One region of the Planomonospora alba genome, then DNA from elsewhere that is predicted to be linked to it. Evidence: riboswitches for the same ligand, from Rfam matches in the RefSeq annotation. Region 1 holds a riboswitch; the other holds the start of a gene.
What was found. A riboswitch is a leader RNA that binds a small molecule or an ion and turns the genes downstream of it on or off. The one in region 1 is predicted to bind glycine.

Region 1 (4,402 bases):
CCGACCGCGAGGAGCGGCCCGTCGCCCGGCCGCGCGCCCTGCCCTCCGAGGCGCAGCAGGAGGTCCGCCTCAGCCGCGAGGAGCTCCTCGCGGCCGCCGAGATCGACGAGGAGACCCTGGCCGAGCTCGAGGACTACGGCCTCGTCGCGGCGGTGGCCCGCCACTACGACGCCGACGCCCTGGCCGTGGCCCGCAGCGTCGGCGCGCTCGCCGCCTTCGGCCTGCGCGCCCGGCACCTGCGGGCGGTCAGGGCCGCCGCGGAGCGGGAGGCCGGGCTCGTGGAGCAGGCCGTGGCCCCGCTGCTGCGCCGCCGCGCGCCGGGCGCCATCGACCGGGCCGACGAGGCGGCCAGGGAGATATCCGGCCGGTTGCTGGAATTGCACGCGGCGCTGCTGCGTTCCGGTGTGCGTGGGGTCCTGGGCAGGTGAGGGCCTGACCGGGCACTCGCGGCCCCGCGGGTGTTACGTTGAATGAGACGGTTGGAACCCAGCGAAAGACGGAGCAGCCCGTGTTGCAGATGGAGGTCGTGGGCGTCCGGGTCGAGATGCCCTCCAACCAGCCGATCGTCCTGCTGAAGGAGACACACGGGGAGCGCTACCTGCCGATCTGGATCGGGATGACGGAGGCGACGGCGATCGCCATGGCCCAGGCGGAGGAGCCGCCGCCCCGGCCCCTCACGCACGACCTGTTCCGCGACGTGCTCGACGCGCTCGGGGTCCGGCTGAACACGGTGAACATCGTGGCGCTCCGGGAGGGGATCTTCTTCGCGGACCTGGTGTTCTCCAACGGCGCCGAGGTGAGCGCCCGCCCGTCGGACTCGATCGCCCTGGCGCTGCGCACGGGCGCCCGCATCTTCGCGAGCGAGGACGTGGTCCGCGAGGCCGGAGTGATCATCCCGGAGGACCAGGAGGGCCAGGAGGACGAGGTGGAGAAGTTCCGGGAGTTCCTTGACCAGATCTCGCCGGAGGACTTCGGCCGTGCGGGGTAGGAATTTCGGTGCATTTACGCTTCACGACGCGCCGAGTGGGGTCGTTGACTGAGGCAGATCCCAGTCTTACGGTGCGAGTGAACCTGTGGCCGTGCACAAACCCCCAGATCAGGCCACGGGATGAGAGAAAGCCGGAGGTCCGCAGTGGCGGTCAGCAGCGGCGAAGGAAAGGCGGCCGGCCAGGATGATCCGGTGCGGCGCCGGTCGGCGCGCCAGCGCGCCGGTGAAGAAGGTCTGCTGTTCGACGGGCGACCGGTGAGCCCGCCCGCCGACGTCGGCTACCGAGGCCCGACGGCCTGTGTCGCTGCCGGCATCACCTACCGGCAGCTCGACTACTGGGCCCGCACCGGGCTGGTCGAGCCCACCGTCCGGGCCGCGCACGGCTCGGGCTCCCAGAGACTGTACGGCTTCCGCGACATCCTCGTGCTGAAAGTCGTCAAACGACTGCTCGACACGGGCGTCTCCCTGCAGCAGATCCGGATCGCCGTGCACCACCTGCGCTCCCGCACGGTCAGCGACCTCGCCCAGATCACCCTGATGAGCGACGGCGCCAGCGTCTACGAGTGCACCACGCCCGACGAGGTCATCGACCTGCTCCAGGGCGGTCAGGGGGTGTTCGGCATCGCGCTGGGCCGGGTCTGGCAGGAGGTGGAGGGCTCGCTGGCGGAGCTGCCCGGCGAGCGCGCGCAGGGCGACGAAGGCCCTTTAGGCGGGCACCCCGCCGATGAGCTGGCCCGTCGCCGCCAGGCCCGTCGCACGGGGTAAAGTTGGTCTCGCCGATGACCCTGTGCGGGAGAGACCCCGACATGATCGGGGCGCCGAAGGAGCAACCTCCCCGGAATCTCTCAGGCACCCTGTACCGCACGGACGAGGCGACTCTGGAAAGCAGGCGCGCCCGCCAGGTGCGCCTCACCGACGGTGAAAGCCGCCCCGGCAGGGGTCGGTGAAGCTCTCAGGTCGAGATGACAGAGGGGGAGATCCGGCCGTACGCCGCGCCCAGCGCCGGTCTCCACCGCCTCGGGAGGCTTTCCATGACCGACCTGTCACCGCTCAGCGAGCTCACCCCCCCGCCGTTCGCGACCCGCCACATCGGCCCCGACGGCGCCGACCAGACCCGCATGCTGGAGGCGGTCGGATTCGACTCCGTCGCCGACCTGACCGCGGTGGCCGTACCCGAGGCGATCCGCGCCGCGGACCGGCTCGACCTGCCCGCCGCGGCGAGCGAGACCGAGGCCATCGCGGAGCTGCGTGCCCTGGCCGCCCGCAACACCGTCCTCACCTCCATGATCGGCCTGGGCTACCACGACACGGTCACCCCCGCCGTCATCCGCCGCAATCTGCTGGAGAACCCCGGCTGGTACACCGCGTACACGCCCTACCAGCCGGAGATCTCCCAGGGCCGCCTGGAGGCCCTGCTCAACTTCCAGACGGTCGTCTCCGACCTGACCGGCCTGCCCATCGCGGGCGCCTCCCTGCTGGACGAGGCCACCGCCGCGGCCGAGGCGATGACCCTGGCCCGCCGCGCCGCCAGGGCGAAGTCCGACGTGTTCGTGGTCGACGCCGACGCCCTGCCGCAGACCAAGGCCGTGCTGCGCACCCGCGCCGAGCCGCTCGGTATCGACCTGGTCGAGAGCGACCTGACCGCCGAGCTCCCCGAGTGCTTCGGCGTCCTGGTGCAGTACCCCGGCGCGAGCGGCCGCGTCCGCGACTTCCGCGCCGTCGCCGAGGCCGCCCGGGCCCGCGGCGCCCTGACGGTGGCCGCCGCCGACCTGCTCGCCCTCACCCTGCTGGCCGCGCCCGGCGAGCTCGGTGCGGACATCGCGATCGGCTCCTCGCAGCGCTTCGGAGTCCCGCTGGGCTTCGGCGGCCCGCACGCGGCCTACATGTCGGTCCGCGAGGGGCTGCAGCGCCAGATGCCCGGCCGCCTGGTCGGCGTCTCCCAGGACGCCGACGGCCGCCCCGCCTACCGGCTCGCGCTGCAGACCCGCGAGCAGCACATCCGCCGGGAGAAGGCGACCAGCAACATCTGCACCGCCCAGGTGCTGCTCGCCGTGATCGCGGGCATGTACGCCGTCTACCACGGCCCCGAGGGCCTGCGCCGGATCGCCCGGCGCGTCCACCGGCACGCCGCCGTGCTGGCCGAGGGGCTGCGCCAGGGCGGGGTGGAGGTCGTGCACGACGCCTTCTTCGACACCGTGCTGGCGCGGGTGCCGGGCCGCGCCGAGCAGGTCGTCGCCGCCGCCCGGGAGGGCGGCGTCAACCTCCGCCTGGTCGACGCCGACCACGTGGGCGTCAGCTGCGACGAGAGGACCGAGGCGCTCCACCTGGAGAAGGTCCTGGCCGCCTTCGGTGCCGGCGCCGCGGTCCTGGCCGACCTGGACACCGCCGCGCACGACGCGCTCCCCGCCGAGCTGGCGCGCACCGGCGACTTCCTGACCCACCCGGTCTTCCACTCCCACCGCTCCGAGACCGCCATGCTGCGCTACCTGCGCCGGCTCCAGGACAAGGACATCGCGCTCGACCGGTCGATGATCCCGTTGGGCTCCTGCACCATGAAGCTCAACGCGACCACCGAGATGGAGCCGATCACCTGGCCGGAGTTCGCCGGGATCCACCCGTACGCGCCGCAGGACCAGGCGCGCGGCTACCTGGAGCTGATCGGGCAGCTGGAGCGCTGGCTGGCCGAGGTCACCGGCTACGACGCCGTCTCGATCCAGCCCAACGCCGGCTCCCAGGGCGAGTTCGCCGGACTGCTGGCCATCCGCGCCTACCACCGGGCCCGGGGCGAGGAGGGGCGCGAGGTCTGCCTCATCCCGTCCTCGGCGCACGGCACCAACGCCGCCAGCGCCGTCATGGCGGGCATGAGGGTCGTCGTGGTCGCCTGCGACGAGAACGGCAACGTCGACCTCGGCGACCTGGTCGCCAAGATCGACGCGCACCGCGACCGGCTCGCCGCGATCATGGTGACCTACCCGTCCACGCACGGCGTGTACGAGGAGACCATCACGGAGGTCTGCCGGCTGGTCCACGAGGCCGGCGGCCAGGTCTACGTCGACGGCGCCAACCTCAACGCGCTGGTCGGCCTGGCCAAGCCCGGCGAGTTCGGCGCGGACGTGTCCCACCTGAACCTGCACAAGACCTTCTGCATCCCGCACGGCGGCGGCGGCCCCGGCGTCGGCCCGGTCGCGGTCCGCGCCCACCTGGCCGACTACCTGCCCGGCCACCCGCTGCACGACGGCTCGGCGGTCGGCCCGGTCGCCGCGGCGCCGTACGGCTCGGCGAACATCCTGCCCATCTCCTGGGCCTACATCCGGATGATGGGCGGCGACGGCCTGCGGGCCGCCACCGAGCAGGCCGTCCTGTCGGCCAACTACCTCGCCCGCAGGCTGGCGCCGTACTACCCGGTCCTCTACA
Region 2 (4,402 bases), on a different contig from region 1:
GTGCCGTGGAACTTCCCCATGGTGATCATGATGTGGGGGGTCGCCCCCGCGCTGGCCGCGGGCGACACGGTCGTCGTCAAGCCCGCCGAGCAGACCCCGCTGACCGCGCTGCGCCTGGCCGAGCTGGCCCTGGCGGCCGGCCTGCCCGAGGGGGTGCTCCAGGTGGTGCCCGGGGAGGGCGGGGTGGCCGGCGCCCGCCTCGTCGAGCACCCGGACGTCGCCAAGATCGTCTTCACCGGCTCGACCGAGACGGGAAAGCGGATCGCCCGGGTCTGCGCCGGGCAGGTCAAGCGGCTCACCCTGGAGCTCGGCGGCAAGAGCGCCAACATCGTCTTCGCCGACGCCGACCTGGCCAGGGCCGCCGCCACCGCCCCGTACGCGGTCTTCGACAACGCCGGGCAGGACTGCTGCGCCCGCTCCCGCCTGCTGGTGGAGCGCTCCGTCTACGCGGAGTTCATGGACCGCCTGTCGGAGGCGGTGCTCGCGGTCAAGGTCGGCGACCCGCGCGCCGAGGACACCGGGATGGGCCCGCTGATCAGCGCCGCCCACCGCGACCGGGTCGCCTCCTTCGTCACCGGCACCCCCTACCTGCAGGGCACCTGCCCGTCCGGGCCCGGCTTCTGGTTCCCTCCGACGGTCCTGACCCCCGATCCCGCCGACCCGGCCTTCACCGAGGAGATCTTCGGGCCGGTGCTCTCGGTGGTGCCGTTCGACGGCGAGGCGGAGGCCGTGCGGATCGCCAACGACACCCGCTACGGCCTCAGCGGGTCGATCTGGACCCGCGACGTCGGGCGGGCCCTGCGGGTGGCCCGGGCCGTCGAGGCGGGCAACCTCAGCGTCAACTCGCACGCGTCGGTCCGCTACTGGACGCCGTTCGGCGGGTTCAAGCAGTCCGGGCTCGGCCGGGAGCTCGGCCCCGACGCCCTGTACGCGTTCACCGAGACCAAGAACGTCTTCATTTCGGAGGATTGATGCAGCGCCTGCAGGACCGCGTGGCCGTCATCACCGGCGCCGGGAGCGGGATCGGCCTGGCCACCGCGCGCCGCTTCGCCCAGGAGGGCGCGAAGGTGGTGTGCGCGGACGTCGACGAGGCCGCCGGCGCCGAGGCCGCCGCCGAGGTGGGCGGCCTGTTCGTGCGCGCCGACGTCACCAGCGAGGACGACGTCGAGCGCATGTACCGCACGGCCGTCGAGACCTACGGGAGCGTGGACGTCGCCTTCAACAACGCGGGCATCTCCCCGCCGGACGACGACTCCATCCTCCAGACCGGCATCGACGCCTGGCGCCGGGTGCAGGAGGTCAACCTCACCGGCGTCTACCTGTGCTGCAAGCACGTCATCCCCCACATGCGGCGGCAGGGCAGGGGCTCGATCATCAACACCGCCTCGTTCGTCGCGGTGATGGGCTCGGCGACCTCCCAGATCTCCTACACCGCCTCCAAGGGCGGCGTGCTGGCGATGTCCCGGGAGCTCGGCGTGCAGTTCGCCCGCGAGGGCATCAGGGTCAACGCGCTCTGCCCCGGGCCGGTGAACACGCCGCTGCTGCGGGAGCTGTTCGCCGCCGACCCCGAGCGGGCGCAGCGCCGCCTGGTGCACGTCCCGCTCGGCCGCTTCGCCGAGGCCTCCGAGATCGCCGCGGCCGCGGCGTTCCTGGCCTCCGACGACGCCAGCTTCGTCACCGCCTCGCAGTTCCTCGTCGACGGCGGCATCTCCGGCGCCTACGTCACCCCGCTGTAGAAGGCGGCCCCGGCGCCGGGAAGGCCCGCAAGGAGAGGGGCCCGGCACGTCACGGCAGGCCGCGGAGGGCCCGGGCAGATCGAGGGAGGTCGAGGGAGGTCGCGGTGTCCCGTCCCGTCATCGGCATCACCTGCTACGTCGAGCCCGCGCGCTTCACCGTCTGGGACACGCCCGCCGCGCTCCTGCCGTACGGCTACGTCGACCACGTGGTCCGGGCCGGCGGCCAGCCGGTGATCCTGCCCCCGGCCGGCGACCCCGCGGCGCTCGCCGGCCGCCTGGACGCGCTCATCGTGGCCGGCGGCGGCGACGTCGACCCCGCCCGGTACGGCGCGCCGCCCCATCCCGCCACGAGCCACGTCCGCCCGTTCCGCGACGACTTCGAGCTCGGTCTCGTCCGGGCCGCGCTCGACGGCGGCCTGCCGCTGCTGGGCGTCTGCCGGGGCCTGCAGGTCCTCAACACCGCCCTGGGCGGCACCCTGCACCAGCACCTGCCCGAGGCGGTCGGCCACCGCGGGCACTGCCCGGCCCCCGGCGCCTACGGCCGCCTCCCGGTCCGGCTCGCGCCCGGCAGCCGGATCGCGGAGATCCTCGGCGCGCACAGCGCCGACGTCGCCCACTACCACCACCAGGCCGCCGACCGCCTCGGCGACGGCCTGCGCGCGACCGCCCACGCCGGGGACGGCACCGTCGAGGCCGTGGAACTGGACGGCCACCCCTTCGCCCTGGCCGTGCAGTGGCACCCCGAGGCCGACGACGAGTGCGCCCTGTTCCGCGCGCTCGTCGACCACGTCCGCCCGTGAGCCCGCCGGATCCCGGATCCGGGGATTTCGCTCGGCGGGCGGCGGCCGTTAGGCTGGCCGGGACACCGATGAGCCCGTGCGGGAGAGCGTCCTGACAGCCAGGCCAGGACCCCTGAAGGAGCAAGCCCTCCCCGCGAACCTCTCAAGGCAAAGGACCGTGCGGGTAGGTGCCCTCTGGAAAGCAGGCCTCCGCGGCCTCGCCGAAGGTGAAAGTCCGGTTAAAACCCGGGCGAAGCTCTCAGGCACCCATGACAGAGGGGGAGGATGCTCTCATCCGACCCATGTCCGAGGTGCGATCATGTCCCGACCCACGCCGCTGCGCGGCGTCCACGAGTCCCTCGGCGCGACGCTGACCGACTTCGCGGGCTGGCTGATGCCGCTCCGCTACGGCAGCGAGTCCGCCGAGCACAACGCGGTCCGCCAGGCCGCGGGCCTGTTCGACCTGTCCCACATGGGGGAGATCTTCGTCACCGGGCCGCAGGCCGGCGAGGCCCTCGACCACGCCCTCGTCGGGCACCTGTCCACGCTGGAGCCCGGCCGCGCCCGCTACACGATGATCGTGAACGCGCAGGGCGGCGTGCTGGACGACCTGATCGTCTACCGCCTCGCCCCCGAGGAGTTCATGGTCGTCGCCAACGCCTCCAACTACCCCATGGTCGCCGCCGAGCTCACCGGGCGCGCCGAGGCGTTCGACACCGCCGTCGAGGACCGCTCCGACCGCTACGCGCTCATCGCCGTGCAGGGCCCCCGCTCGCAGGAGATCCTCGCCCGCCTCACCGACGCCGACCTCGCCGGCCTGAAGTATTACGCGGGCCTGCCCGCCACGGTCGCCGGCCGCCCGGCGCTCATCGCCCGCACCGGCTACACCGGCGAGGACGGCTTCGAGCTCTTCATCGCCTGCGACGACGCCGAACCGCTGTGGGCCGCGCTCACCGAGGCCGGCGAGCCGTACGGCCTGCGCCCCGCCGGGCTGTCGGCGCGCGACACCCTCCGACTGGAGGCCGGCATGCCGCTGTACGGCAACGAGCTGTCGACCACCCGCACCCCGTTCGACGCCGGGCTCGGCCGCGTGGTGAAGTTCGACAAGCCGGGCGACTTCGTCGGCCGCGCCGCCCTCGAGGCGCTCAAGGACGACGTCCCCGCCCGCCGCCTGGTCGGCCTGGTCTCCACCGGCCGCCGGGTCCCCCGGCACGGCTACCCGGTGGTGCGCGCCGACACCGGCGCGACCGTCGGCGAGGTCACCAGCGGAGCGCCCTCCCAGACGCTCGGCCGGCCCATCGCCATGGCCTACGTGGACACCTCGGCCCTGGGCGACGGTCTGGCGGTGGACATCCGGGGCAGCCGTGAGCCGGTCGAGATCGTCGACCTGCCTTTCTACAGGAGGAACAAGTGAGCAGCATTCCCGACGGCCTGCGCTACACCAAGGAGCACGAGTGGGTGGCGGGTGACGGCCCGACCGTCACCGTGGGCATCACCGCCTACGCCGCCGACGCGCTCGGCGACGTGGTCTACGTGCAGGTCCCCGAGGCCGGCTCCACCGTCGCCGCCGGCGACGCGGTCGGCGAGGTCGAGTCGACCAAGTCGGTCAGCGACATCTACGCCCCCGTCGGCGGCGAGGTCGTCGAGGTCAACCAGACCGTCGTCGACGACCCCTCCCTGGTCAACAGCGACCCCTACGGCGAGGGCTGGCTCTTCCGCGTCCGCGTCGAGGGCGACACCGGCGACCTGCTCTCCGCCGAGGAGTACGCCGCCCTCACCTCCGGCGAGTCCTGACACGTCCCCTCTCCGTGCCGTGACCGCGCGCGCCCTGCGGACGCGCGCGGTCACGGCGGTTCTAAGGACCGATGATCAATGGCGATCAGCGTC

Region 2: linked by a shared signal. The riboswitch ahead of gcvT (glycine cleavage system aminomethyltransferase GcvT) and the one ahead of gcvP (aminomethyl-transferring glycine dehydrogenase) in region 1 are both predicted to bind glycine.

Annotation. Positions count from the first base shown of each region.
Region 1 covers NZ_BAAAUT010000044.1:14,206-18,607, forward strand. Annotated here, with positions in the region: gene ftsR (transcriptional regulator FtsR) at 1-428, shown strand, start outside; gene ABD823_RS24340 (bifunctional nuclease family protein) at 509-988, shown strand; gene ABD823_RS24345 (MerR family transcriptional regulator) at 1,133-1,753, shown strand; glycine riboswitch at 1,769-1,860, shown strand; gene gcvP (aminomethyl-transferring glycine dehydrogenase) at 2,020-4,402, shown strand, end outside.
Region 2 covers NZ_BAAAUT010000002.1:132,558-136,959, forward strand. Annotated here, with positions in the region: gene ABD823_RS01655 (aldehyde dehydrogenase family protein) at 1-972, shown strand, start outside; gene ABD823_RS01660 (3-oxoacyl-ACP reductase) at 972-1,736, shown strand; gene ABD823_RS01665 (gamma-glutamyl-gamma-aminobutyrate hydrolase family protein) at 1,841-2,536, shown strand; glycine riboswitch at 2,606-2,704, shown strand; glycine riboswitch at 2,705-2,801, shown strand; gene gcvT (glycine cleavage system aminomethyltransferase GcvT) at 2,835-3,929, shown strand; gene gcvH (glycine cleavage system protein GcvH) at 3,926-4,309, shown strand; gene ABD823_RS01680 (L-serine ammonia-lyase) at 4,388-4,402, shown strand, end outside.